Linked DNA regions of Rhodopseudomonas palustris HaA2. The main gene of each other region encodes a partner of the protein of the gene in region 2 in a complex. Links are inferred from orthologs where the notes say so. Each region holds a gene or a part of one and is shown on either strand. Other genes may lie near its edges.

What was found.
Region 1: the proteins of ccmB (region 2) and ccmE are in contact, whole or in part, in a solved structure (PDB 8CE8), measured with the Escherichia coli proteins. The link is inferred for Rhodopseudomonas palustris HaA2 from one-to-one orthologs.

The regions. Positions count from the first base shown.
Region 1 is NC_007778.1:3,953,705-3,957,317, reverse strand. The notes cover bases 255-3,159. They hold ccmE (cytochrome c maturation protein CcmE), read left to right. Parts: upstream 255-1,410; coding sequence 1,411-1,908; downstream 1,909-3,159. Other genes in these bases: RPB_RS17400 (heme lyase CcmF/NrfE family subunit), read left to right, coding at 1,905-3,159; ccmI (c-type cytochrome biogenesis protein CcmI), read left to right, coding at 255-1,299. In the rest of the region: RPB_RS17415 (hypothetical protein), read left to right, coding at 1-38; more of ccmI, read left to right, coding at 196-254; more of RPB_RS17400, read left to right, coding at 3,160-3,613. UniProt on the Escherichia coli protein: Heme chaperone required for the biogenesis of c-type cytochromes. Transiently binds heme delivered by CcmC and transfers the heme to apo-cytochromes in a process facilitated by CcmF and CcmH.
Region 2 is NC_007778.1:331,261-334,961, forward strand. What follows is about bases 189-3,181. They hold ccmB (heme exporter protein CcmB), read left to right. Parts: upstream 189-1,347; coding sequence 1,348-2,016; downstream 2,017-3,181. Other genes in these bases: ccmA (heme ABC exporter ATP-binding protein CcmA), read left to right, coding at 375-977; RPB_RS24450 (hypothetical protein), read left to right, coding at 2,105-2,281; RPB_RS01480 (Trm112 family protein), read right to left, coding at 2,436-2,633; RPB_RS01485 (LON peptidase substrate-binding domain-containing protein), read right to left, coding at 2,721-3,181. Outside these bases: aconitate hydratase AcnA, read right to left, coding at 1-155; more of RPB_RS01485, read right to left, coding at 3,182-3,395; RPB_RS01490 (thioredoxin family protein), read right to left, coding at 3,423-3,701. UniProt on the Escherichia coli protein: Required for the export of heme to the periplasm for the biogenesis of c-type cytochromes.

The DNA.
Region 1 (3,613 bases), 3.6 Mb from region 2 along the record:
TGGTCGTGGTGGAGCGCAAGCCGGCGCGCGCTGGCTGACCGCGACACCTTGATTCATATCAAGATTTGAGCGCTGCGGTGCCGTATCCCGGTGTCGCAAATGTCAATTGCGCCGGCGGTCCGGCCATGGTGTAACCCGGCCGGATTTCGACCGCGTCGCAGCCGGCGTTTGCGCTCTCACCGGAACCCTCCTCGCATGGCCTTGTGGTTTGTGTTGGCGATCATGACGGCCGTCGCGGTGTTCGCCGTGCTGTGGCCGCTCGGTCGCGGCGTCCGCGCCGAGCGCGAGGGCAGCGAAGCCAATGTCTACAAGGACCAGCTTGCGGAGATCGACCGCGACGCCGCCATCGGTCTGATCGGCCCTGCCGAAGCCTCCGCCGCCCGCGTCGAAATCGGCCGGCGATTGCTGGCCAGCGCCGATCCCGAAACCGTGGCGCCGGTGACGACGCGCCGCGGGCCGCGGCGAGGGGTCGCGGTGTTCGCGCTGGTCGGACTGCCGGCGTTGGCGCTCGCGATCTATCTGCCGCTCGGCTCGCCGATGCAGGGCGACGATCCGCTGGCGAGCCGGACCAAGACCGCCGCCGCGTCGCAGCCGCTCGAAAATCTGGTGGCGCAGGTCGAGGCGCATCTCGAGAAGAATCCGACCGACGGCCGCGGCTGGACCGTGCTGGCGCCGGTGCTGGCCAAGCTCGGTCGGTTCGACGACGCCGCGCGCGCCTATCGAAATTCGCTGACCTATGCCGGCGAAACCGCGGACCGCCACGCCGATCTCGGCGAGGTGCTGTCGATGGCGGCGGGCGGGGTGGTCACCGCCGACGCCAAGTCGGCATTCGAGCGCGCGGTCAAGCTGAACGCCGACGAGGTCAAGGCGAGGTATTTCCTCGGCCTCGCCGCCGAGCAGGACGGCCGGCCGAAGGACGCCGCGGCGATGTGGCGCGCGATGCTGGAAAAGGCTCCCGCCGATGCGCCGTGGAAGCCGATGCTGCAGGCGCAGATCGCCCGGATCGAGGGTGCGCCGCTGCCGGCGCTGCCCGACGAGACGATCGCTTCGGCGCAAAACATGAGCGAGGCCGACCGCAGCGCGATGATCCGCGGCATGGTCGACAAGCTCGCAGCCCGGCTGCAGCAGAACGGCGACGACGTCGAGGGATGGCTGCGGCTGGTGCGTGCCTATATGGTGCTGGGCGACGGCGACAAGGTGAAGCAGGCGCAGGCGCAGGCACGGCAGGCGGTGGCGGGCAATGCCGAGCGGCTCAAGCAGCTCAATGACGGGCTGAAGACTCTGGGGCTCGACGGATGAGGATGCGGCCGGAGCGCGTGCGGTTTTCCGACATAATGGTCCGGCAATTGTCGCGCACGAGCGAGACGCAACGATCTGGCGCCAATCAGGACGCCGGCACGAGGGTTGGCCATGACGCGTAAGCAGCGGCGGTTGATGATGATCGGTGGCGCCGGCGTGGTGCTCGTGGTCGCAGTGGGACTGGTGCTGAACGCGATGCGCGGCTCGATCGTGTTCTTCTCGACGCCGAAGATGGTGCACGAGCAGAACATCGAGGCCGGAAAGCGGTTCCGGCTCGGCGGCGTGGTCGAGCCCGGCTCGCTCACGCGCGGCGATCAGCTCGCGGTGGCGTTCAAGGTTTCGGACGGCGACGCCACCGTGCCGGTGGCGTTCAAGGGCATTCTGCCGGACCTGTTCCGCGAGGGGCAGGGCGTGATCGCCGAGGGCGCGCTCGACACCGCCGGCGTGTTCAAGGCCGACACCGTGCTCGCCAAGCACGACGAGACCTACATGCCCAAGGACGTGGCCGACGCGCTGAAGAAGCAGGGCCACTGGAAGGACGATTACGAGAAGAAGCCGCCCGGGCCCGGTGCGGCGGCCTCCGCCGACGCCATGAGGCCGGCGCGATGATCGCCGAGGCCGGCCACTACGCGCTGGTGCTGGCGCTGGCGCTGGCGCTGATCCAGTCGACGGTGCCGATCCTCGGCGCGCGGCTGGGCGACGGCGGGCTGATGAACGTCGCGCGCTCGGCGGCGCTGGCGCAATTCGTCTTCGTCGCCGTCTCGTTCGGCGCGCTGGTCTGGCTCAACGTCACCTCCGACTTCTCGGTCGTCAACGTCTACGAGAATTCGCATTCGGCCAAGCCGCTGCTCTACAAGATCACCGGCGTGTGGGGGAACCACGAAGGTTCGATGCTGCTGTGGGTGGCGATCCTGGCGCTGTTCGGCGGCATGGTCGCAGCGTTCGGCAACAACCTGCCGCTGTCGCTGCGCGCCCACGTGCTAGCGGTGCAGGCCTGGGTGGCGAGCGCGTTCTATCTGTTCATCCTGATCACCTCGAACCCGTTCCTGCGGATTCCCAATCCGCCGCTCGAGGGTCGCGACCTCAATCCGGTACTGCAGGACATCGGCCTCGCGGTGCATCCGCCGCTGCTGTATCTCGGCTATGTCGGCTTCTCGATCTCGTTCTCCTTCGCCGCCGCGGCGCTGATCGAGGGGCGGCTCGACGCGGCCTGGGCGCGCTGGGTGCGGCCGTGGACGCTGATGGCGTGGATCTTCCTGACGCTGGGCATCGCGATGGGCTCGTACTGGGCCTATTACGAACTCGGCTGGGGCGGCTGGTGGTTCTGGGACCCGGTCGAGAACGCCTCGCTGATGCCGTGGCTCGCCGGCACCGCGCTGCTGCATTCGGCGCTGGTGATGGAGAAGCGCAACGCGCTGAAGGTCTGGACCATCCTGCTGTCGATCCTGACCTTCTCGCTGTCGCTGCTCGGCACCTTCCTGGTGCGCTCAGGCGTCTTGACCTCGGTGCACACCTTCGCCACCGATCCGTCGCGCGGCGTGTTCATCCTGATGATCCTGTGCATCTTCATCGGCGGCAGCCTGGCGCTGTTTGCCTGGCGCGCCTCGGCGCTGAAGCAGGGCGGGCTGTTCGCGCCGATCTCGCGCGAGGGCGCGCTGGTGCTGAACAATCTGTTTCTCACCACCGCCTGCGCCACGGTGTTCGTCGGCACGCTGTATCCGCTGGCGCTGGAAGTTCTCACCGGCGACAAGATCTCGGTCGGCGCGCCGTTCTTCAATCTCACCTTCGGTCCGCTGATGGTGCCGCTGATGCTGGCGATGCCGTTCGGCCCGCTGCTGGCGTGGAAGCGCGGCGATCTGCTCGGTGCCGCCCAGCGGCTGATCGCCGCCGGCGTCGTCGCGCTGCTCGCGGTCGCCCTGGTCTGGGCCTGGACGTTCGGCGGCCCGGTGCTGGCGCCGCTGGCGATCGGGCTCGCGGTGTTCGTGATTGCCGGCGCGCTCGCCGACATCGTCGAGCGCATCGGCCTGCTGCGCAATCCGTTGTCGATTGCGGCGCGCCGCGCCCGAGGGCTGCCGCGCTCGGCGTGGGGCACGCTGTTCGCTCATGCCGGCATCGGCGTGGCGCTGATCGGCATCGTCTGCGAGACCACCTGGAACAGCGAGCACATCGCCGCGATGAAGGAGGGCGAGTCCGCCAAGCTCGCCGGCTACGAACTCAAATTCGACGGCGCGATTCAGCGCCAGGGCCCGAACTATCGCGAGTTGCAGACGCATTTCTCGGTCAGCGAGAACGGCCGGCCGATCGGCGCGATGAC
Region 2 (3,701 bases):
CGCAGCAGGTTCTCCAGCAGCACCTTCATCGAATAGGGCAGCCGGGAGATGCCCTTCAGGCCGTTCTTCTCGGCGGTGGGCAGGCTGTAATAGACGTAAGACTTGCTGCCGACCTTGAGGATCTTCCGGCATTTGAAGCTGTCGAGCGAGGTCATGTAGGGCGGGTCCCAGATTTTCGTTTTCGATGGGCGGGCGAGCATTCTTGCGGCGCCGGGAGAAGCGAGCCGAACGGCTTGCAGGCGCCGATGGTGTACTGCATCAAGTTCCGGCTTATAGAACCTTTCCAGATGCGCCGCCAGTTCGACAACGACTAGCGCCCGCATCGATTGTAAGCAAGGCGATCCCGATTCCGGGGGCGGAACAGGCGATTTGGAATGCGGCTTTCGGGACGCGGACTGAGGTGTGTGCGAGGCGGCCGCGAGGTGTTCGACGGACTCGATTTCGAGGCCGCCGGCGGCGAGGCGCTGGCGCTGATCGGCCGTAACGGCGCCGGCAAGACGTCGTTGCTGCGGTTGATCGCCGGCCTGCTGATGCCGGCGGCGGGTAGTATCGACTTCGACGGCAGCGAGCCGGACACGCCGGTGGCCGAGCAGGCGCATTACCTCGGCCATCGCGACGCGTTGAAGCCGTCGCTCAGCGTCGTCGAAAATCTCGCGTTCTGGCGCGACTTTCTCGGCGGCGAACCGACCGATCTGATGGCCGGGATCACCGCCGTGGGGCTGTCGCACGCCGCGGAACTGCCGGCGGCTTATTTGTCCGCCGGCCAGCGCCGGCGGTTGTCGATCGCGCGACTGCTGGTTGTGCGCCGGCCGATCTGGCTGCTCGACGAGCCGACCTCGGCGCTCGACGTCAGGGGTCAGGCCATGTTCGCTCGGCTGATGAGCGACCACCTCGCAAGCGGCGGCCTGATCGTCGCCGCCACTCACAGCCCGCTCGGCATCACCACGCGCGAGATGCGGATCGGAGCGGCGGCGTGAGCGGGGTGCGGGTCATGAACGGATTGCGTTTCGCGGCGGCGCGATCGCCGGCGTCGTGCTCGGGGACCCCCACCCCCGACTCCGGACCGAGCCATGGGCAGGCTCCCTCCCAGAGGGCAGGGCAATCACATATCGAATTTCGACGGCACGGGGGCTCTCTTCACCCTCCCCTGGAGGGGGAGGGTCGGCACCCAGGCCGCGAAGCGGCGTGGGTGACGGGGTGGGGTGAGCAGCGGGCACGGCGGATGAACTCTTCGCCACCCCACCCCGCTCGCTGCGCGAGCGACCCTCCCCCTCCAGGGGAGGGTATTCCTCGTGGCAGCCGCAAACCCTCAGATGCGATCGCCGCGCGCAGCGCAGGAGGCCCGCGATGACCGCCCTCGGCGCCATTATCCGCCGCGACGTCGCGATCGCGCTGCGGGTCGGCGGCGGGGCGCTGATCGGGGTGCTGTTCTTCCTCACCGTGGTGGTGCTGATGCCGTTCGCGGTCGGCCCCGACCTCAAGCTGCTGCAGCGGCTCGGCCCGGCGATCCTGTGGCTCGGCGCGCTGCTGGCGAGCCTGCTGACGCTCGACCGACTGTTCACCGCCGATGCCGAGGACGGCTCGCTCGATCTGATCGTGATGAGCCGCACGCCGCTGGAACTGACCTGCGCCGCCAAGGCCTTCGCGCATTGGCTCGCCGCCGGCCTGCCGCTGATCGTCGCGACCCCGGTGCTCGGGCTGTTGCTCAATCTCGACGGCACCGCCTCGCTCGCGGTGATGGCGACGCTGCTCGCCGGTACGCCGGCGCTGACCTTCACCGGCATGATCGGCGCGGCGCTGGCGGTGGCGCTGCGCCGCGGCGGGCTGCTGATGGCGGTGCTGGTGCTGCCGCTGTCGATCCCGGTGCTGATCTTCGGCGTCGCCGCCTCGCAGGCGGCGATCACAGGGCCGGTGCCGTTCGGCACCCCGTTCTCGATCCTGTGCGCGCTGTCGCTGGCGAGCCTGGTGATCGGACCACTCGCCGCCGCGGCGAGCCTGCGCCACGGGCTGGATTGAGCAGTTCCATCTCGGCCTTGATTGAATTTCGCCGCTCTTGATAGAATCAGGCCGCCAAGTAACCCGATCAATCAGGAACGAACTCGACATGCTTGCAAGATTGCTGCTCTGCGCCGCCTTTGCGTTTGGCGCCGTCACCGCCACCGCCACCGGCAGCGCGATGGCTCAAGCCGACTTCTCGAAGCCCAACAAGAGGAAGAAGGCCAAATGTCAAAATATGGACGACGTGATTAAGAAGCAAGCCCCGTGCATTCCCACGAAGTAGCGACAGGCGGGTTCTATCCAACCGAAGCGTCGCCGCCTCGCAGGCGGCGATCACAGGGTGATCGGACCGCTGGGCGCCGCGGCGAGCCTGCGCCACGGGCTGGATTGAACCCAGGCCGCCAGGCTGTGCCGCTAAGCCGACGCCCGCGGCAACCTCACCCCAGCTTGCGCGCCTCTTCCGGCAGCATGATCGGAATGCCGTCGCGGATCGGATAAGCCAGCTTGGCACCGCGCGAGATCAATTCCTGCCGGGCGGCGTCGAATTCCAGCGGCCCCTTGGTGACGGGGCATACCAGGATTTCGAGGAGCTTGCGATCGACGGAGGTCTCGGGGCGCTCGGGGGGTGTCGTCATGGTCCACGATCTGGATGGGGAATATTGCGGGATTGAAGAGGCAAGTCGGCGCCGGCGTCAACGCGGCGGCGCAATTCGGGGCTGCGCTCACTGCAGCGGAGGATCGCCGCTGGTGCGCTTCTTGGCGAGGTCCATTTCGGTAACGGCGATCAGGATCTCGGCGCGGGTCTTGAGGTCGGGCGCTTCCAGCAGGGCCTGCTTCTCCGGCGCCCCATAGGGCGACATCATCGCCAGCGCGTTGACCAGCGCCTCGTTCGGCGCGCTCTCGACGCCGTCCCAATCGACCTTGAGATTGTTGGCCTTGAGGAAATCGGTCAGCACCGTGAGCAGTGTGTCGCGATCGACCTCGTCCTCGCCCTTGCGGGCGGTGAAATCATCGACGAACGGGAAGTAATCGACCTTGCATTGCCGGTACGGCGTCGCGACCTTCAATTCTTCGACCACCTTGAAGCGCGACACGCCGGTGAGTTCGAGGATGTAGCGGCCGTCGCCGGATTCGGCGAGCTGGGTGATGCGGCCGACGCAACCGACCTGAAACAGCTTCGGCGCCTCGTCCCGCTCCGAATGCGTCACGTCGGGCTGGATCATGCCGATCAGCCGATGGCCGTCGCGCAGCGCATCGTCCACCATTTCGAGATAGCGCGGCTCGAACACGTTGAGCGGCATCTGGCCGCGCGGCAGCAACAGCGCGCCCGGCAGCGGAAACACCGGGATTACCTCGGGAAGATCGGCGGGGCCGCGATAATCGGCATTGATCGGCATCGGCGAATCCCGCGGTTCGAGAGCGAATTAAGAGAACAGAATGGTCGAGAGCCGCTTGCGCCCCTCGATGGTGGCGTCGTCGGTCGGGCCCCAGGCCTCGAACAATTGCACCAGCTGCTTGCGGGCGCCGTCCTCGTTCCACTTGCGGTCGCGCCGGACGATCTCCAGCAGATGCGTGGTGGCCTCGTCGCGCCGGCCGGCCGCATTGAGCGCGGTGGCGAGATCGAACCGCGCCTGATGGTCGAGCGGATCGGCGGCGACCTTCTGCTCCAGCTCGGCGATCGGGCCGACCTGCTCGGCCTGCGC